Regions from separate parts of the Agrobacterium sp. 22-209-1 genome, predicted to be linked through region 2. Evidence: riboswitches for the same ligand, from Rfam matches in the RefSeq annotation. Region 2 holds a riboswitch; each other region holds the start of a gene.
What was found. A riboswitch is a leader RNA that binds a small molecule or an ion and turns the genes downstream of it on or off. The one in region 2 is predicted to bind thiamine pyrophosphate.
Positions count from the first base shown of each region.

Region 1: linked by a shared signal. The riboswitch ahead of thiC (phosphomethylpyrimidine synthase ThiC) and the one ahead of thiB (thiamine ABC transporter substrate binding subunit) in region 2 are both predicted to bind thiamine pyrophosphate.
Region 3: linked by a shared signal. The riboswitch ahead of ACQZ48_RS01010 (ABC transporter permease) and the one ahead of thiB (thiamine ABC transporter substrate binding subunit) in region 2 are both predicted to bind thiamine pyrophosphate.

Region 1 covers NZ_JBNWCH010000005.1:352,318-359,322, forward strand. Annotated here, with positions in the region: gene ACQZ48_RS14585 (glycoside hydrolase family 2 protein) at 1-941, opposite strand, end outside; gene ACQZ48_RS14590 (DUF1839 family protein) at 938-1,921, opposite strand; gene ACQZ48_RS14595 (amino acid--[acyl-carrier-protein] ligase) at 1,928-2,836, opposite strand; gene ACQZ48_RS14600 (acyl-CoA dehydrogenase family protein) at 2,841-4,022, opposite strand; gene ACQZ48_RS14605 (acyl carrier protein) at 4,022-4,273, opposite strand; TPP riboswitch at 4,456-4,567, shown strand; gene thiC (phosphomethylpyrimidine synthase ThiC) at 4,663-6,486, shown strand; gene thiO (glycine oxidase ThiO) at 6,488-7,005, shown strand, end outside.
Region 2 covers NZ_JBNWCH010000005.1:196,069-203,073, forward strand. Annotated here, with positions in the region: gene ACQZ48_RS13880 (ABC-F family ATP-binding cassette domain-containing protein) at 1-1,240, shown strand, start outside; gene ACQZ48_RS13885 (VOC family protein) at 1,336-1,728, shown strand; TPP riboswitch at 1,774-1,884, shown strand; gene thiB (thiamine ABC transporter substrate binding subunit) at 1,923-2,936, shown strand; gene thiP (thiamine/thiamine pyrophosphate ABC transporter permease ThiP) at 2,956-4,581, shown strand; gene ACQZ48_RS13900 (thiamine ABC transporter ATP-binding protein) at 4,578-5,294, shown strand; gene ACQZ48_RS13905 (M48 family metalloprotease) at 5,548-7,005, shown strand, end outside.
Region 3 covers NZ_JBNWCH010000001.1:222,668-229,672, reverse strand. Annotated here, with positions in the region: gene ACQZ48_RS01035 (MFS transporter) at 1-638, opposite strand, end outside; gene thiD (bifunctional hydroxymethylpyrimidine kinase/phosphomethylpyrimidine kinase) at 769-1,566, opposite strand; gene thiE (thiamine phosphate synthase) at 1,563-2,225, opposite strand; gene ACQZ48_RS01020 (hydroxyethylthiazole kinase) at 2,218-2,952, opposite strand; gene ACQZ48_RS01015 (ABC transporter substrate-binding protein) at 2,949-3,899, opposite strand; gene ACQZ48_RS01010 (ABC transporter permease) at 3,896-4,681, opposite strand; TPP riboswitch at 4,807-4,909, opposite strand; gene ACQZ48_RS01005 (Tad domain-containing protein) at 5,094-6,416, shown strand; gene ACQZ48_RS01000 (pilus assembly protein TadG-related protein) at 6,558-7,005, shown strand, end outside.

The DNA.
Region 1 (7,005 bases), 160 kb from region 2:
GCTGTCGTCCAGACCGCACCGCGGCTGAAGACCGGCTGACCGTTCACCTTGAGGCCGAAACCGTTACCGTCTTCGCCATGATCGATCTCGACCCGCCGGAAGCCGGTACGCCCCAGCCTATGTTGTTCGCCGTCCAGTTCCAAAAGCGTGTCGTGCAGCGCAGGCCTGCCATGGGTGTGCGGCCACCATGTTTCGACATCGGGTATGTGGAGCTCGCCGGAAAACTTGCCGTTCTCATCCTTGGAAAGATCGGCGCTATAACCCGCGCAGCCAAGCCGTGCCGATTGTATGGGCCGGCTGGTTTCCAGCGAGATGGCGACAATCCCCGTTCCAGCCTCGTCCAGTGAAGATCGGAGCGTGCAAAGAACAGCTTCCTGTCTGATCAGACTGATGGGCCGCCATGGGCCGGCGGCGTGGATTTCCGGGCACCAGCCGGGCATGTAACCGAGTGCGGTGGTGCGGATCAGACGCAAACCATGGGTATTCATCATCTGCGGCCGCCAGCGGGCGCGGGGGCCGGTTTTTTCAAGTCTCGGCGCAAGCGCCCGGAAGCAGATGCAAAGCTCGTCCGCGCCCGTGAGTTCGACCGGCACTTCCAGCCTTTCGAACATGCTCTGGCTCGCGGCGATCAGCTCGCCATTGAAGAAGATTTCAGCAATGGTGGAGAGACCATCGAAGCGCAGGGCGGCACGCTCCCGGGCATCGGAAATCATTGTCAGCCGGTACCAGGCATCCCTGTCATTGAGGGGGCGCGGAGCGAGACGGTCGAATTTGCCGGCCGCCTCCAGAGCCTGCGCCACGGTGCCGGGAACGGAAACGTGAAGGCTTTCGAGCGATGCGGGAATATCGGCCGGCGTCTCATAGGCATCGGCCGGTGTCAGCGTCAGCGTCCAGCCTTCACTCAGCGATTCCTCGCTTTCGCCGGGAAGATAAGTCCTCACGCGGCCTCGCTGGCATCAGTGAGTTTAATCGAAAGCGCTTCCATTACGCCGTCCCATGCATCCGCTGCTGGATCGAGCACGGTGGCCAGCGCATCAAATTTGCGGCGGGTGACGGCGCGGGCAAGCTGGAACTGCACGGTCTTGGCAACCTCGGAAATCTTGAGCGCGTGGTCTCTTGCTTCAGAAAAACCGTCCGCGTCCAGCCATTCGAAGTGGCTTGCCGCCAGTTCGAAATTGGCGCCGAGCTGGCGCAGCGTGTTGAACGCGTATTTGTGAAAAAAACCGAAGGGTCGGTCGGCGACCTTTTCCACCTGCGTCGGAAAAACGCCGGCAAAAGCGCGGACCGGATTGGTGGAGGGCCGTCTGGAAAAATGGAACTTCAGGAGCCGTTCGGCCGTCTTGCGAATATGTGCGGGCAAGGGGTTGCTATCCGCGAATTTTGCAAATTCGGTATAGGGCAGGAAGGGTGGGTCGGTCTCGGCGAGATGATGCTGGAACAGACCGTCAAAATCTTCGCCTGCAAGATGGAAGAAGCCGGCATTGTGGAAATAGTCGAGTTCGCGGTTTTCGAGGTCGAGCCGGTTGATGGCGACGGTGGTCTTGCCATGTTCTTTCCGATAGCCCACCCCATGGGTATCAGGCATATAGAAGCTGTCCATCTCGATCAGGCAGATGCGGCCGCGTGCGAGCTGCGCGTCGATGTGATTTTCCACCCTGTCGAAGATCGCAAGCTCGGTGGTGCGAACGCCATAAAGCGCCTCGAGGTCTTCCAGCGGCACCTTGAAGAAGGTGAACTGGTCGCCTTCGAAATCCTGCGTCAGCGTGAAACCGAACATGGCCTCTGGCGGCAGGCCCTTCGAGGCCAGCACTTCGATCCACAAATCGATGTAGCAATTGGTCTCCGGCCACATTCTCTCGGAGGAATGGAGCGGATGCTGCACATAATTTTGGGGATCGAGACCGGGAAAAATCTGCCGCATGAATGATCAGCCCCAGAGCGTTTCCACGACCTTCGCAGGCCATTTCTTCACATCGAGACCATGATGCGCAAACAGCGCCAGCGCGATGCGCTCAAGGCCGAAACCGACGCAGGCGGTATGGGCAACATCGCCATTATCGAGGTTCAGGCCCCACTTCTGGCCGAAGGCATCCTGGTGGTAGTTGAAACTCATGCAGGCTGTTGGGTTCGTCGTCGATGTGACCGGGATCAAGAGTTCGAATTTCAGGTTCTGGTCGCGCTGGTTGTTGGCGAGCATTTTTCCGGCGCGGCCGAAGAAGGGATCGTTGGCGATATCGATGGTGACGTCGAGCCCGACCGCTTTCATCATTTCCACGCCGCGATCCATCCAGGTCTGGCGGAATTCGGTGACGTTCGCCTCGGTGCCCATGCAGACATATTCACGCATGCGGAAAAGCTGCTGGCGCGCCGGATCCTTTGAGGGTTCATGGCGGAAGCAATAGGACTGGATGTCATAGAGACCGCCGCCGGCGGGAAGGGCGCCACGTTTGGCGATCGTCGGATAGAGCGGGTAGCAGGCCGCCGGCGTCAGCACGATGTCGGTGGCTTTCTGGTCCTTGGTCCAGTCGCCGCCCTCATCCATCGTCTTCAGCAGGCTGACATGGTCGAGTTCACAGCCGCAAAAGGAATGGACCGTGCCGGCGAGCTGCGGGAAGCTCTTCATGTAACCGCTCTTTTCGAAATAGGCGCGGTTGATGCCGGGCGGGAAGCGGATCGCTTCGGCGCCATCGGCGCCACCGGTGCGGTCGATCAGCCGCTCGAAGGCGGCAATCACATCCTCGAACTGGCCGCTGCGTCCATAAAGACCGTCCACACCGGTTTCAATCAGCAGGCCTTCTTCGAACAGTCGATCGAGAAACGATGTTTGCATGTCCATGGTCTTATCCCAAGAGGCTGGTGTCCTGCTTGTGAACCAGCAGGAGATTGGCGGAATTGCCGAGAATGCGGTCGTTGGAAATCATCAGACGGGCGGAGTGTGCGTCGCGCAGGTGCCGGCCGAGGCTATAGGGCGTGCCGTTCTTGTAGCCCATGATGCCGCAGACCAGCATGGCGTGGTCGATGATCTCGAGAATGGTTTCGGAAGAGCAAATCTTCACATTGTTCATGGCGACGGCAAAGGCCATCGACATCAGTTTTTCGGGGTCGCTCTTGGTGTCCTCGTAAGCCTTGATGCCGGCGATGATGTTGGATTTCACGACCTGCAGCTTGGTGGAAACTTCAGCAAGGCGGATTGCGCCGGGAGGAGCGGTGCCCGGCGATTTGCGCGCCGCGGCTCTGACGAAAGACTGGGCGCGCAGCACGGCGTCCGACGCGATGCCGTACCAGACGGCGCTCCACAGGAGATGCGAGCTTGCAAGCATGGATTGTGCGGCGATTTCGGCAAAGGGTTTCGGGAATATCTGCGCCGCCGGCGCTTCGCCGCGGAACAGGAAGCCGTCCGAACAGGTGCCACGCATGCCGAGCGTATCCCAGACATGGGTCTTTTCGAGCGTGTACTGATTTTTCAGGAAGACGGTCATCACCTGGTCGGCGGGCGCGGCATCCTTGTGGGCGCGCGAGGTGATGAGGATCGCATCGGCATTGCTGCCATAGGAAATGACGGTGGCATCCTTTTCCAGCCGGCAGCTATCGCCTTCGACTTCGATCGCACAGATGGAGTTGCGCAGATTGCCGCCGATGCCGCCTTCCGTGGTGGCGGAGCCGAGCAGGAGCTGTTCGTTGGCAACGCGACGCATGAAGCCCGGATGCCAGTTGCTCTCGACGCCATGTTCCACAAGGCTTGACAGCTTGATGTGGTGCATGGCGAAAATCATCGCGGTTGCCGAACATGCCTGCCCGAGCCGGGCGCAGATATCGGCGATTTCCTGTAAGGAAGCGCTTTCGCCGCCCAGCGAAGAGGGGACCTGAATGCCGAGCAGACGTTCCTGTCGCAGCGCATCAACAGCTTCCTGCGGAAAGCGGCCGGTGACATCTACCGCATCCGCATGTCTGGCGGCAATTGCCGCGACACGGCCCGCGCGCGCGGACAGCGTTTCATCCTGCGGCGCTACGGTGACGTTCATCAGGCTGCCTCTTTACCATCCAGAATGAGCTTAACGGTGTCTTCAATCGCCCTGATGCTCGCAAAGGATTTGCGGTTCAGGAGATTGTCGGGGAATTCGATGTCGAATGCCTCTTCGATGCCGAGCATCAATTGTACCGACGCAAAGGAAGAAAGGCCCGCTGCATAAAGATCGGCTTCGTCTGCAATCGTATCGACGGGGGTTGGAAGCTGGCCGAATTTTGCCAGTATTTCACGAATAGTCGCATTCATTCCGACGTATCTCCAATGAAATCAACATTAGGTAGGTTTGTGCTTATCGTTATGCCGCAAACGATAATATTCGCCTAAACCGTTAGGTTAATTACAACTAACGGCAGCATGCGACATTCCCGCACCTTTGCCAAGTACGGATCGTCGGCCTTGACAAATGCCGGGCGGTGTTTTTTGCTGAGACCATTCACCAGGGGTGTCCCGTCAAGGGGCTGAGATTCTGCTTTCATGCGCAGTGACCCGTTGAACCTGATCCAGTTCATACTGGCGTAGGGACGGTGCAAAGACCTGATGTCGGGCGGGCGCATGACGTTGCGTTTCGGCAATTCGGTATTTTCCATCATTCCGGCTCGAACTGGGTCTCCACTGTCAAACTTTGGAGCCTCAAGATGAATATCGCTGCCAAGACTATCCCGCTTACGGTCACCACCGGGCCGCATGCCGCCTCCACGAAAATCCACAAAGCCGGCATTCTACATCCCCATATCCGCGTGCCGATGCGCGAGATCGCCGTTCATCCCACAGCCGGCGAACCGCCGGTGACGGTCTATGATTCTTCCGGCCCCTATACCGATCCTGCCCATGCCGTTTTGATTGAAAAGGGTCTGCCGCGCCTGCGTCAAGACTGGGTCGTGGCCCGCGGTGATGTCGAGGCTTATGAGGGGCGACACGTCAAGCCGGAGGATAACGGCTTTGCCACAGGCGAGCGCCTGACGCCTGAATTCGGTGTGCGTCACCAGCCGCTGAAAGCGACGGCGGGCAAGGCGGTGACGCAACTTGCCTATGCCAGGGCGGGCATTATCACGCCGGAAATGGAATTCATCGCCATCCGCGAAAATCTCGGGCGCGAGGCCGTGAAAGAAAAGCTCGCGCGTGACGGCGAAAGCTTTGGCGCGCATATTCCTGATTATGTCACGGCGGAATTCGTGCGTCAGGAAGTGGCGTCGGGCCGCGCCATCATTCCGGCCAATATCAACCACCCGGAACTTGAGCCGATGATCATCGGCCGCAATTTTCTCGTCAAGATCAACGCCAATATCGGCAATTCCGCCGTCACCTCCTCCATGGCTGAAGAGGTGGAGAAGATGGTTTGGGCCATCCGCTGGGGTGCGGATACCGTCATGGACCTGTCGACCGGCCGCAACATCCACAATATCCGCGAATGGATCATCCGCAACTCGCCGGTGCCGATCGGCACGGTGCCGCTTTATCAGGCGCTTGAGAAGGTCAACGGCATTGCCGAGGACCTCACCTGGGAAGTGTTCCGCGACACGCTGATCGAGCAGGCGGAACAGGGCGTGGATTATTTCACCATCCATGCCGGCGTGCGGCTGCATTACATCCCGCTCACCGTCAACCGCGTCACCGGCATCGTTTCGCGCGGCGGTTCGATCATGGCCAAGTGGTGTCTGCATCACCACAAGGAAAGTTTCCTTTATGAGCATTTCGACGAGATTTGCGACATTTGCCGCGCCTATGACGTCTCCTTCTCGCTTGGTGATGGCCTGCGTCCCGGGTCGATTGCCGATGCCAATGACGCGGCTCAGTTTGCCGAGCTGGAGACGCTCGGCGAGTTGACGCAGATCGCCTGGGCGAAGGATTGCCAGGTGATGATCGAAGGCCCCGGCCATGTGCCGATGCACAAGATCAAGGAAAACATGGACAAGCAGTTGAAGACCTGCGGCGAGGCGCCCTTCTATACGCTCGGGCCGCTCACCACCGATATTGCGCCCGGTTACGATCACATCACGTCGGGCATCGGTGCTGCGATGATCGGCTGGTTCGGAACGGCGATGCTCTGCTACGTCACGCCCAAGGAACATCTCGGCCTGCCTGACCGTAACGACGTGAAGGTCGGCGTCATCACCTACAAGATCGCTGCCCACGCCGCCGATCTCGCCAAGGGCCATCCGGCAGCACAGGTGCGGGACGATGCGCTGTCGCGCGCGCGGTTCGAGTTCCGTTGGGAGGACCAGTTCAACCTGTCGCTGGACCCGGATACGGCGCGCTCCTTCCATGACGAGACGTTGCCAAAGGAAGCGCACAAGGTCGCGCATTTCTGCTCCATGTGCGGGCCGAAATTCTGCTCGATGCGGATTTCCCACGATATCCGCGCCGAGGCGCAGAAGGAGGGACTGGAGGCCATGGCGGCACGCTTCAAGGAAGGCGGTGAACTCTATATGCCGCTCGCAACGCCTGCGAATACCGAATAGCATGCGCATTCTGGTCAAGGGAACGGGGGTCGCCGGTTTGACGGCGGCCTTCGAACTGGCGCGGAGCGGCATTACTGTCGAGGTCTGCGAGCGCAATGCCGAACCCTCTCGCGGTGCATCCTGGTATGCGGGCGGCATGTTGGCGCCCTGGTGCGAGCGTGAAAGCGCTGAGGCGGCGGTTCTGACGCTCGGTCAGGCGGCGCTCGACTGGTGGGATGAAGCGACACCCGGCCTTGTCGTGCGGCACGGTACGCTGGTCGTTGCGCCAGCCCGCGACAAGGTGGAGCTTTCGCGTTTCGCATCGCGGACCGCTGGCTATCGCTGGGTGGATGAGGGCGAAATCGCCGCGCTGGAGCCTGATCTTGCCGGGCGATTTCGTTCCGGGCTTTATTTCCCGGGCGAGGGGCACCTCGATCCGCGTCTTGCACTGAAATCGCTGCATGAGCGGCTCTGCACCATGGGTGTACGGTTCCATATGAGTATCCCGTTGGATGAAGAGCCGTTCGACCGCGTGGTGGA
Region 2 (7,005 bases):
TCTCAATCGTGGCTTTGCCCATTTCGAGGAATGGCGCGACAAGGTTCTGGAAGAGGAAGAGCTGGAGCAGCACAAGCTCGGCAAGGCCATCGAGCGCGAAGAACACTGGATGCGTTATGGCGTGACCGCAAGGCGCAAGCGCAACATGCGCCGCGTCGGCGAGCTTCAGGCGATGCGTGCGGAATATCGCGGCCACAAGGGGCCGCAGGGCACGGTGCAGGCGACCGTTACCGAAGGGCGTGAATCCGGCAAACTGGTCATCGAGGCCGAGGCCATCACCAAGGCTTACGGCGAGCGCGTGATCGTCGCGCCCTTTTCGCTGCGCGTCCATCGCGGCGATTGCATCGGCTTCGTCGGCCCGAACGGCGCCGGTAAAACCACGCTTCTGAAGATGCTCACCGGCCAGCTGGAGCCCGATAGCGGCACGGTGAAGCTTGGCACCAATCTGGAGATTGCGACGCTCGACCAGAAGCGCGAGGATCTCAATCCCAACGATACGCTCGCGCATTATCTGACCGATGGCCGCGGCGAAAATCTGCTGGTTAACGGCGAATTGAAGCATGTGACGGGCTATATGAAGGACTTTCTGTTCCAGCCGGAACAGGCCCGCACGCCGATCCGCAACCTGTCCGGTGGCGAGCGCGCGCGCCTTATTCTGGCGCGCATTCTGGCACGGCCGACCAATCTTCTGATCCTCGACGAGCCGACCAACGATCTCGATATCGAAACACTCGATCTGCTGCAGGAAATCGTCGCCGGCTTCTCCGGCACGGTCATTCTCGTCAGCCACGACCGCGATTTTCTTGACCGTACCGTTACCTCCACCATCGCCCCTGTTAATCCCGACCAGCCTGACGGGCGCTGGATCGAATATGCCGGTGGCTATTCGGACATGATGGCGCAGCGCAAGGGGGCGTCGGACGAGAAGCGCAAGGCTGAGAAGCAGGAAAAGGCGAAAGCGGCATCTTCCGCCTCGGCTTCACAGGAGCCTGTAAAGGCGAAGGGCAAGCTTTCCTTCAAGCAGAAATTCGCGCTCGAAAATCTGCCTAAGGAGATGGAGAAGGCGCAAAGCGAAATCGCAAAACGCGAGCAGCGCATGGCCGATCCGGAACTTTTCACAAAAGATCCGGAGGCTTTCAACACGCTGGCGCAGGAAATGTCGAAGCTGCGCGACAAGCTGGAAGTCATGGAAGAAGAATGGCTGGAACTGGAGATGCTTCGCGAGGAACTGGAGGGCTGAAGGCATCAGTCCTTCCTTTGCCGGTCCTCCTTCGGCCTTTGACAGAAAAGCAGAATTGCCGTTCTATGCCGGCGTTCGCTTGGAGGAGTTGAAAAATGCGCATGATTTTTGTCAATCTGCCGGTCAAGAACATCGAGACGTCAAGAAACTTCTTTACTGCTCTCGGTTTCAGCTTCAACCCGGAATATTCAGATGACCACACACTCTGCATGATCGTGGAAGAGAATATCTTCGTGATGCTTCTGCAGGAGGGACGTTTCCGCGATTTCATCAACGGCGACATTGCTGATGCGACGCGAACCACCGAGGTTCTGACCTGTCTTTCCGCCGGAAGCAGGGAGGAAATCGACCGGATGATCGCCACGGCGCTCGCCTCCGGCGGTGGCAGCTGGAAGCCCGTGCAGGATCATGGCTTCATGTATGCCGGCAGCTTTCAGGACCCCGACGGACATGTCTGGGAACTGGTGCATATGACGGAACAGGGCTGACCTCGGCCATCTTGCCAATCAGGGACGGCGGGATTACACCATCATCTTGATCTAACGGGGTGTCTTTTGCGCTTTGGTGTAAAAGGCTGAGAGGCTTGCCAACCCGAAGAACCTGATCCGGTTCATACCGGCGGAGGGATTAGACGGCTTTAACGCAGACGGCTATTTCCCTATCGTTTTTTGAGGAGATACCCGTGCGCCGTCGTCTTTTCCTGAATTCCCTCGTTGCCGCCTCGCTGTTTCTGCCCGGTCTTGCCATTGCACAGGATAGACAGGAACTGACCGTCTACACCTATGAGAGTTTCGTTTCCGAATGGGGTCCCGGCCCCAAGGTGAAGGAGGCCTTCGAGAAGGTTTGTAATTGCACGGTCAATTTCGTCGGCGTGGCCGATGGCGTGGCGCTGCTCAATCGTCTGAAGCTTGAAGGGGCGGGGTCCAAGGCGGATGTCGTCGTCGGTCTCGACACCAATCTTGTCGCGGAAGCAAAACAGACCGGTCTGTTCGATGTCAGCGGCATCGATGCATCGGCGGCCAAAGTGCCGGGCGGTTATACGGACGATGTTTTCATTCCCTATGATTACGGTCATTTCGCTGTCATCTATGATACGCAGACGGTGAAAAGCCCGCCGACGAGCCTGAAAGACCTCGTGGAAGGCGACCCCTCGCAGAAAATCGTCATTCAGGATCCGCGCACCTCCACGCCGGGGCTCGGCCTGCTGCTATGGGTGAAATCGGTTTACGGCGACAAGGCCCCGGAGGCTTGGGAAAAGTTCAGGAAGCGCATTCTCACCGTCACGCCGGGCTGGTCGGAATCCTATGGCCTCTTCACCAAGGGTGAGGTGCCGATGGTGCTCTCCTACACCACCTCGCCCGCCTATCACATGGTCGCTGAAAAAACGGATCGTTATCAGGCCGCCGCCTTTTCCGAAGGACATTACATCCAGATCGAGGTTTCCGGTCTCCTCAAAAACGCGCCGCACAAGGAACTGGCAAAGCAGTTCCTCGCTTTCACGCTAACATCCGGTTTTCAGGATGCCATTCCGGAAAACAACTGGATGATGCCGGTCGCGGCGACCTCTAAGCCTTTGCAGGAGGCGTTTTCCAAACTCGTGGTGCCGCAGAAGACTTTCCTGATGGATCCGGAAGAGGTAGCGAGGAACCGCAAGGCATGGATCGATGAATGGCTTGCCGCCATGAGCATGAATTGAGGAAGGGGCACATCCGCGCATGATGCCGCGTCGCGATTACCGACGGTCGATCATTTTCGGAACGGCGGCTTTTGCTGCCGTTTTCCTGTTCATGGCGCTCGCGGTTGCGGCTCTCCTGTCTTTTGATGCCGGCGCGCCCGCTGCCGGCATCATGGATGCCTATACGCTGCGCATCCTGCGTTTCACGCTTTATCAGGCAACGCTCTCCACCCTTCTTTCCCTTTTTCTCGGCCTGCCGGTGGCACTGGCGCTTTGCCGTCGGCGCGAGTTTCCGGGAAGAATCTGGATCGTCAGACTGATGGCGGTGCCGATGGGTCTGCCTGTGATCGTCGGCGCTTTCGGTATCATCACCATCTGGGGCAGGCAGGGCGTTTTGAATTCGGCCCTTGTTTTTGCCGGGGCGGATGAGCCGTTCAGCATCTACGGTCTTTCCGGCATTCTTATTGCCCATGTGTTTTTCAATCTGCCGCTTTCGGTGCGGCTGATGCTGGCCGGGCTGGAGCGTATTCCGGGCGAATATTGGCGCATGGCGGCGAGCCTCGGTATGGGTCCGGTTTCGATTTTCCGTTTTATCGAATGGCCGGCGGTCGCGCGTCTCGTCCCCGGTATTGCCGGGCTTGTCTTCATGCTGTGCGCCACCAGCTTCACGCTCGTTCTTCTTTTGGGCGGCGGGCCGGCGGCAACGACGCTGGAGGTGGCGATCTATCAGGCGCTGCGGTTCGATTTCGATCCGCAGCGGGCGATTGCGCTTTCGGTTTTGCAGATTGCCCTCACCGCAATTCTGCTCGGCCTTCTTGCCTTTTTGCCGTCGCCCGAAGCGGAGATTCCCTCGCTTGGCCGTTCCCTTCGCCGTTTCGATGGAAAAGGCGTCGGCGCTCGCCTTTGGGATGGCGTGGCAATCGTGTTCGCTGTTCTGCTGATCGGCCTGCCGCTTGCCGCCATCGCTGTTTCGGGTTTGAGGGCCGATCTGCCGCGCCTTTTGTCCGCGCCGATTTTCCTGCGCGCGGCGGTGGCCAGTCTTGCAATTGCCGCACTGTCTGCAGCCCTTGTTGTGCTCTGCTGCATGGCGATCATCGGCGCGCGACAGGCGATAGGCTCCAGACGGCAGGCGGGGCAACCCCTGCGCTTCCTCTCCGCCATGCTGGGGGCGGGGTCTTCGCTGGTGCTTTTGGTGCCGCCTGTCGTATTGGGAAGCGGGTGGTTCCTGTTATTGCGGGTTTTCGGCGATGTCAGCTTCTATGCGCCGGTCCTCGTGGCGCTCATCAATATGCTGATGGCTTTGCCGCTTGCCATGCGGGTGCTGGAACCGGCTTTCACCAGTCATTTTTTGCGCACCGGCCGGCTTTCCGCCAGTCTCGGGCTTCAGGGCTTGACGCGGCTGCGGTTTGCCGATCTTCCGGTTCTGTGGCGGCCGCTGGCCATGGCGTTTTCCTTCGCCATGGCCCTGTCTCTCGGCGATTTAGGTGCGGTTGCCCTGTTCGGGTCGGAAAGTTTCGTCACCCTGCCATGGCTGGTTTACAGCAGCATGGGCAGCTATCGTACCAATGACGCCGCCGGTTATGCCTTCCTTCTCGGTATCGTCTGCCTGCTGCTTGCCGCAGGCGGTGTTGCGCGGCAATCCCCATCAGCAAGGGCGAGCATATGACCGGCGAAGATTTTGCCGTTGAACTCAACAAGGTCAGGCTGCGGCTTGGAACGCAGGATTTCGACCTCGATTGCACATTCCCGCAGAGCCGGATAACCGCTGTCGTTGGCGCGTCCGGTTCGGGCAAGTCGACGCTTCTCAACCTCGTCGCAGGCTTCGAGGTGCCGGATTCCGGCCGCGTGATGATCGGCGGGCAGGACATGGCGGCGCTCGATCCTTCGGAGAGACCGGTCTCATCGATCTTCCAGGATAATAATCTTTTCGCCCATCTCGATATCTTCACCAATGTCGCTCTCGGTGTCAGCCCCGGGCTGAAATTACGTGTGGAAGACCGGGAACGGATTGAGATGGCCCTCGTCCGCGTCGGTCTTGCGGGTTTCGACAAACGTTTGCCGGGCACGCTTTCCGGCGGAGAAAGGCAGAGGGCGGCGCTGGCGCGCGCGCTGGTCAGAAAAAAACCGGTCATGCTGCTCGACGAGCCCTTTGCCGCGCTCGATCCGGGACTGCGGGCGGGTATGGCCTCCCTCCTTCTCGACTTGCATGGAGAAACAAAAAACACGGTGATTATTGTCACCCACCATCCTGACGACATAAAGAAGCTGGCGCAGCAGGTGGTTTTTCTTGATCGCGGTCGGGTTGTCTATGTCGGCTCTACCGCAGATTTCTTCGCCACACAAAATGTGAAGGCGGTGGACAGTTTTCTGAACGGGTGATCGCCTTATTTTCGACGTGTGCCGCTGGCAATCGATTTAGATGACTTCAATGGCGCTAATTTGCACTTGCCAGTTTCAAGTTGTTGCCCGAGAAAAGATGGGAATTATTGCGTTCTTCAGGAATAATCCGGACTTGATGGATCGTTTTTACCGTTTCGGCATTCATCGCCCGTTGGGGCGAATCTGTTATTCTGGTCTGCAATTAACGGATGATCAGGAACGTTAGGGGCAGGCATAGAGAATGAGAAATAGCATGACCGCAGAGGGGAGGCTCTTCTCCTGTTCAGGCCTTCGCCGTTCGGGCAGGATGGTTGCCGTCTGTTCCGTGCTGACGGCGTCTGCCGTGTTCCTGTCGTCGTGTCAGTCTCTCTTCAGCCCGGCATACCAGTCCACCCTGCGGCCGTCGGATAATCCGCAAACGGTCGAACAAGTGCAGAAGAATGATCCGCGCGCCCAGATGGGTGCGCGCGAGCATCCGCGCATCGTGGCAAGTTATGGCGGCGAATATCGTGACGCCAAGACGGAGCGGCTTGTCGCCCGCATCGCCGGTGCTCTGACGGCTGTTTCGGAAAACCCGCAACAGTCCTACCGCATCACTATCCTTAACTCGCCGGCCATCAACGCCTTTGCGCTGCCGGGCGGATATCTTTACGTGACGCGCGGACTGCTAGCGCTTGCCAACGATGCTTCGGAAGTGGCCGCCGTGCTTTCGCATGAAATGGGCCATGTCACCGCCAATCACGGCATCGAACGCCAGCGCCGCGAAGAGGCGGAGGTGATTGCCAGCCGCGTGGTTGCCGAAGTGCTGTCGAGCGATCTTGCTGGCAAGCAGGCGCTTGCGCGCGGCAAGCTGCGGCTCGCGGCCTTTTCGCGCCAGCAGGAATTGCAGGCGGATGTGATCGGCGTGCGCATGCTGGGCGAGGCCGGTTACGACCCCTTTGCCTCGCCGCGTTTTCTGGATTCCATGGCGGCCTATGCGCGCTTCTCCTCGGCCGACCCTGAAAACGACCAGAGCCTCGACTTTCTTTCCAGCCACCCCAACACGCCGCAGCGCATCGAGCTTGCGCGGCGTCATGCACGCGCCTTCGGCCAGGACGGCCAGGTCGGGGATCGTGGTCGCGACTGGTTTCTGGATGGCATAGACGGCCTGCTTTATGGCGACAGCCCGCAGGAGGGTTATGTCCGCGGCCAGACATTCCTGCACGGAACGCTTGGCATTCGTTTCGATGTGCCGGAAGGTTTCGTCATCGACAACAAGGTCGAGGCCGTTCTGGCGACGGGACCGGGCGATATGGCGATCCGTTTCGACGGCGTCGCCGATCCGAAACAGACGAGCCTTGCCAATTATCTGACCAGCGGCTGGGTTGCCGGCCTGTTGCCGGAAACCGTCAAGGAAACGAAGATCAACGGTCTGGAGGCTGCGACAGCCCGGGCAAGTGCGGATAAATGGGACTTTGACGTGACCGTCATTCGTGTCGGCCAGCAGATATTCCGTTTCCTGACGGCCGTGCCGAAGGGCAATACCCAGCTCGATTCTATCGCCAACATATTGCGCACCAGCTTCCGCAAGATGACGCCGCAGGAAATTGCCTCGCTGAAGCCGCTGAGGGTGCGGGTGGTGACTGTGAAGCCCGGTGAAACCGTGGCGACGATGGCGGCGCGGATGATGGGAACCGACCGGAAGCTCGACATGTTCCGCATGATCAATGCC
Region 3 (7,005 bases), on a different contig from region 2:
CAGTTTATGCCCTCAACCAAAGCGGGCCAAAACCGCGCAGAGTTCGTCAGTTGAGGTGGCAATGTAATGAGCCAGACCATGCTGGCTGCAAGCACTAGCGCTGCGGCATCCAGGCCAAAAGGCACCGCGATACCCAGCCCGATCAGTACGCCTGCGAGCGGGGGGCCAATGAACTGGCCCATTAGTTGCTCTGCGCTCCACATCTGACCATTGGCAACCTCCAGATCTGCTGGTGCGACAATAGACGGCAAAATTGTTTGAGCAGCGTTGTCCCGCATTACCTCGGCAGAGCCGAGAAGAAAGGCGAGGCCGGCCAGCAGCCACACAGCCCCGGCCACCGGCTCGCTCAAAGCGAGCATCATGATAGCAATTACGATCCCCGCCCGGATCATGTCTGCACGCGCGATCAACTTGCGGCGGTCAGTTCGGTCAATGATCACGCCTGACGGCAGTGCAAACAGCAGCCAAGGCATGCTGCCGGCAGCTGCTACAGCAGCAATCGCGAGCGGATCGCGTGACATCAGCGTAGCGAGCCAAGGCAGCGCCAGAACAATCACTCCGTCGCCAAGGTTTGTAAGCGTTCCTGCCGTGAGAAGCAGGCGATAGTTTCGGTTACGAACCAAAAGCGGCATTGCCATCTCGAGCTGATCCCCTTCACTGTTTCCAGCAGCCTAAAGGGTAACTTGGCATCGTCAATGGAAATCATTCCACATTCGTCACCTTAAGTTCGCGCCTATGGGGGTAAGCCCCACGCTCCACATATCGATATCACCCCCACCACCGATAAAAATGATGCACTGGCCCCCGCCCGTTCCCAACAGCAAGGCCCCGCCCGGCATCGAGCGCCCCATTCAGATAATCCTTCGAAAGCTCAACCGCCTCCCTTAACTCATATCCCTTTGCAAGATGAGCCGTAATCGCCGCCGCCAGTGTGCAGCCGGTGCCGTGGTCGTTTTTCGTCTCGACCCTCGGCGCGGAAAGCGCCTGCATGGCGCCATCCGCAAACAGATAATCCGTGCTCTCAGGCCCATCACCATGGCCGCCCTTGATGAGCACGGCTTTTGTGCCCGCCTTCAGGATCAATTCAGCCTGCTGGGCGATCTCGGTATCCGTCTTCGCCATGGAGGTCCCGGTCAGCAGCGCCGCTTCCGGCAGGTTCGGCGTAACGATGGTCGCGAGCGGCAGCAAGTCGCGCCGCAATGTCTCGATGGCGTCTTCATGCAGCAGCCTGTCACCGGAGGTCGCTACCATGACCGGGTCCAGCACCACCGGTTGCGATTGCCCCCGGAGCCGTTCCGCGATGGCGGCGATGGTTTCGATCCGCGATACCATGCCGATCTTCACCGCATTGACGGCAAGATCGGAGAATACCGCATCCATCTGCGCAATAATGGTGGCGACCGAAACATCCTCGACCGCCGTCACGCCTTTGGTGTTCTGGGCGGTGATGGCGGTGATGACGCTGGCGGCATAGGCGCCGAGTGCGGAGAAGGTCTTGATATCCGCCTGAATACCTGCGCCGCCGCCGCTGTCGGAACCGGCAATGGTCAATGCAATGGCTGTCATGGCTGTCTCGCTTTCAGCGTGGCGTCAATTGCGGAGCGGAAGTCCTTGGTCGCGCTGGCAATATTGCCCGCGCGGAAAATGGCGGAAATGACCGCGACACCATCTGCGCCCGCCTTGATGACGGACGGCACACGCGCAAGATCGATTCCGGCGATAGCGCCCACCGGCATATCCGGCCTCCACTCCTTCAAAAGGGCGCGCAGCGTGGTAAAACCGTCTATGCCGACCGGCTTGTCCGGATTGACCTTGGAAACGGTTTCGAACACGCCGCCGATGCAAGCATAATCGACGGGCATTGAGGCTGCCCGTTCGGCATCGGTGCGATTTTTGACGGTGAGGCCGATGATCGCCTTTTCGCCGAGAATGCGCCTTGCGGTTTTGGCGTCCATGTCGTCGGCGCCGAGATGCACTCCATCCGCGCCCGAGGCGAGGGCCACATCCACCCGGTCGTTGATGACCAGCGGCACGCCGGTGCCGGCGATGGCCTCATGGATGGCGCGGGCGTTTTCGATCATCTCCCGCGTCGAGCCGTGCTTGTCGCGATATTGCAGAATAGTCGCGCCATTGAGTGCGGCTGCCAGAGCAAGCTCCGGCAGCGGCGCGACATCGCTAAGGCTTGCGTCGACCAGCGCGTTGAGGCGGTAATCAACCTTATTCATGCTCTATCCTCGCGTGATTTGTGATGTCCCCGGCGGAAATCTCGGAAAGCGCATCCAGAAACGCCGGTTCGAAGGTGCCGGGGCCTCCGGCGTGCTTGGCCGCAAGTTCGGCGGAAACGCCGGTGACGGCAAGGGCGGCGGCGGCCGCTGTCAACGCGTCCTTTTCCACCGCCATGAAGGCGGCGATGACGCCGCCCGAAAGGCAGCCCGTTCCCGTCACCTTCGCCATCCACGGATGGCCGTTGACGATCCTGACGCTGCGGGTTGTGTCGCTGAGGTGATCCACAGGCCCGGTCTCGATCCTCACCACATCAGGCACATTGCCGATCAGGCTCATTTCGGCGTGATTACCGCGCACGATAGTCGGGGAAAGTGCGATGAGTTCGCGCGCGAACTCCAACCGCGACGGTGAGTAGTCGCAATGCACGGGGTCGACGATCCACGGCTTGCCGGATGCATTGGCGATCTCGATCGCCAGCCGGATGACCTTGCGCCGTTCGGCGTCCAGCGTGCCGAGATTGACAGTCAGCGCATCTGCCTTGGCCACGAAACTCTCGATTTCCTCGAGCGAGGTGGTCATGGAAGGAATGCCGCCGACGACGGTGATGCCGTCTGCGGTGAATTTCTGCACCACGGTGTTCATCAGGCAATGCACGCGCGGGCGCGTGTTACGCACGCGCTCCAGTATGTCGGCGGCCTTTGTTGCTGTTGGATAAGTCCTGGTCATGGCTGTTGCAGTTCCACGGCAATGTCGTCCGCCGCCGGCGCCTGCTTGATCAGCTGCATCTCCTGCATGAAAGCCCCGAAACGGGCGTAACGCGCGCGGTCGAGTGCGGCGGGGCGCTTGGCGAAGCGCGGCAGCGTATCGAAGAAGGCCTGTTTGTTCAGCGCGTCATCAAGGTTCGGATAGGCCTTGATGAACAGCTGCCAAGCTTCCTGCGGGTGGTTGGTGATGAAGATCGCTGCCTGCTCTACCGCGGAGAGGAAACGCGGCAGGCGGTCGTCTTTTACGAGATCGCGATGGGTGACAAAGATCAGCTCGTCATAGGCCGGCACGCCATGTTCCTCCGGGAAGAAGGAGCGGCCTTCATGTCCCTCTAGCTTCATCTGCGTCAGCTCGAAATTGCGGAAGCCACCCAGCGTGGCATCCACCTTGCCGGCGATCAGCGACGGCGAAAGCGAGAAGTTGACGTTGACGAGTTCGACATCGTCCTTCGTCAGCCCGTCCTTTTCCAGCATGCGCTTCAGCATGGCGTCTTCGAAGCCGGAAACGGAAAAGCCGACCTTCTTGCCTTTCAGGTCCTTCAGGCTCTTGATCGGACCATCGGCCAAAACGGTGACAGTGTTGAGCGGGGTTTCGACCAGCGTACCGAAACGCACGAGCGGCAGGCCGGCGTCGTGATCGAGATAGAGGTTCGGCTGGTAATGCACGCCGATATCGGCCTGCCTTGCCGAGACGAGGCGCGGCACGGCGGAGGGGTCTGCGGGCGGAACCAGTTCCACCTCCAGCCCGGCATCGGCAAACAGGCCGCGTTCCCTGGCGACCACCGTCGGCGCATGATCCGGGTTCACGAACCATTCGAGCAATATGGTGAGCTTGTCGGCCGCCTCAGATTGCATGGGTGCTAGTACGCTTGCCACTGCGACGACGAGGGAAAGAAGAGTTCGTTTCATGGTGCCGAAAGTCTCCGCAAGTATCTGAAAGGAATGGTGTGTTCTGTTTCCTTGGCCCAGGGAGCCAGATTGGCTGTCGATAAGTCGACGACGAGCCGCAGCAGCACCGCCATGACGGCCAGAATGGTCATGGCGGCGAACATGGTGTCGGTCTGCATGCGGGCATTGGACTGGATCATCACAAACCCGAGGCCGGCCGATGCGCCCACCCATTCGCCGATGACGGCGCCGAGCGGGGCAAGCGGCGCGGCGACCCTGAGGCCTGAAATCAGCGAGGGCAACGCCAGCGGCGCACGCAACCGGGTAAGGATCTGCCAGTGGCTCGCCTCAGTCAGCGAGGCGGCGTCGAGGATGGCGCGATCGGTGCGGTTAAGGCCATCCGTGAAAGCGGAGGCGACGGGGAAGAATATGATGATAGCCGTCATGACCACCTTCGAAGCCATGCCGAAACCGAACCAGAGGACGAGGATGGGGGCGAGCACGAAGACTGGAAAGGCTTGCAACACCAGAACCATGGGCCAGACGAGGCGGCCGAGGCGCGGGATGGCGGCAATGGTGAAGGCGACGACAATGCCGCCGGCGACGCCCGCCACAAGCCCGAGGGCCATTTCGCCGAGCGTTACCAGTGCCTGCCCGAACAGGAAGCCCGGCTGACGCCAGAACGCGCCAGCAACATCGGCGGGCGATGGCAGGATATAGCGGGGCGGTGAAAACAGCCACGTTCCCGCCTGCCAGAAAACCAGCAGAAGACCGACTCCGTTCAGTGCATGGGTGGCACGCATGAGCCGGACCTCAGACGCAGACGCACCGTGTGCGAAGGGCGGAAGGTTTCAGCATCGTCACTCGTCTCCAGATGTGGCAATCTCGGAGATCAGGCAAAGCGAAGAAGAGAAAAAGCGGCGCCCCTTGGGCGCGACAATTCCGTTCCTACGCCGGCATGACCCGGATCAGGTTCAAGGGTCCGGCTCAACGCCATCTCAGCACCGTCTGGTGCTCCCCTCGGAAGAGATTGTTTTGTAGGACATGATCTAAAAATGTCAACGGCCTCCGCTGACAGATCATGGGTCGTATATATATTACTTAAATATAGTTATTAGTAATACCGAATTTATTGTAAATTAGTTATATCGATAAACTATATCGCAACGGCACTCAAATAAACCTCATCTGAATTCTGATAATTCGGAGATGAGCTTGAAAAACATCTGGCGGGACAAGTCTGGAAACTTTGCAATTCTTAGCGCTCTGTTGATCATACCGATCGTCGGATCTGCCGGCGTTGCGCTGGATGTCGTTCGGGCCATGAGCGTGAAATCCGATCTTCAGATGGCAGCGGACTCTGCGGCTCTGGCCGTGGTTGCGGAAAGTTCAGCCAGTGCCGAGGCTGCACGGCGAATGGCCAGCAACGGCGTCATTTCGGTCGGAAAGGAAGAGGCTGAGGCTTTTTTTCACAGCAATCAGCGAGGGAACCCGGAATATCGCCTATTGGCGCTCGATGTACAGGTGAAGAAGAATGGCACCGTGATCGAATCGTCAGTGAGTTTTAAGGCTTCGCTTGATACAACGCTCTCCAGAGTACTGGGAAAGGATTTCCTGACTGTCTCCGGCAGTGCAACTGCCAAATATGAGACGGAAACCTATACCGATTTCTATCTGCTGCTCGATAACTCGCCTTCCATGGGTGTCGGCGCAACGCCCGCCGATGTGGCAACGATGAAAGTTGCCCTCGGTTGTGAGTTCGCCTGCCATCTCTCATTGCCAGACGGGTCTTCCAATCCCAACAGCAGCTATTTCCGGCTCAGAAACAAGGATCCGAAGGCCCGAGGTTACATAAACGCGACGACGCGCATTGACGTGGTCGCAAAGGCAACCGCAAGCTTAATGGATACTGCCGAGGACACTCGCAAAAGACCCGACCAGTATCGCATTGCGGTCTATACTTTTGGAAAGACAGCAGAGGATGCCTTTTTTAACAAAGACCTTCCGGAAATTGTCTCGCGCACCTCGGATTTGCAGGGGGCCAAAAAAAAGGTCAAAGAAATTGAGTTGATGTCAGTTCCAGACCATCATTACAAAAGCGACCAGCATACGAATTTCGACCGTGCACTGACGAGAATCACACCGAAGATGGGAACATCGGGGAATGGCGCGAGTTCCGCTACACCTGAAAAAATCCTGTTCTTCGTGTCGGATGGCGTGGCCGATGCTGCAAAGGCCGCATGTACCAAGAAAAAGATTTGGAATGGACGCTGCCAGGAACCCATAGACACCAAGCTGTGCGACAACCTCAAGAAACAAGGATTCCGTATCGCCGTGCTTTACACGACGTATCTGCCGCTTCCTGATAATCCTCACTACAAGAATTGGATCGCACCATTCGAAACGGAAATCGGCCCGCGCATGCAAGCCTGCGCCTCCCCTGGCTTGTTCTTCGAGGTCAGTCCTTCGCAGGGCATCAGCGAGGCCATGTCGGCGCTTTTTAAAAAGGCGATCAGCTCGCCACGCCTGACCAACTGATGACCAGCATAGCGGAAGGCTGGTTGGATCGGTATTTAGTTATTTAGGAAATTAGATTTATCGAAAATTAGTTATCCTTTGAAACTGCCCTTCAACATTCTTTTTCTAAGTTCTGTCTCCAAAAGCGCTATGGGGGCAGATTTGAAAAATATCTGGCAGGATAGATCAGGAAATTTCGGAATTCTAACTGCTTTGCTTTTGGTGCCGCTCATCGGTACGGCCGGCGTTGCGCTGGATGTGACTCACAGCATGGCCGTAAAATCCGATCTGCAGATGGCAGCGGATGCCGCAGCCCTTGCGGTGGTTGCCGATACATCGTCGAGTGTTCAAAAGGCGAAGGAAATGTCGGGCGATGGCGTCATTTCGCTCGGCGCTGATGACGCCTCCGCATTCTTTGAAAGCAATGAGCGGTCCAATCCCGATTACAAGCTTCTGTCTCTGGATGTGTCGGTGACCAAGCACGGTAACGCGATCGAATCCTCGGTCAGCTTCAAGGCTTCCATTGACACGACGCTTTCACGGATACTCGGGGAGGATCTCATTACCGTTTCGGGCAAGGCGACCGCCAAATACGAGACGGAAACATTCA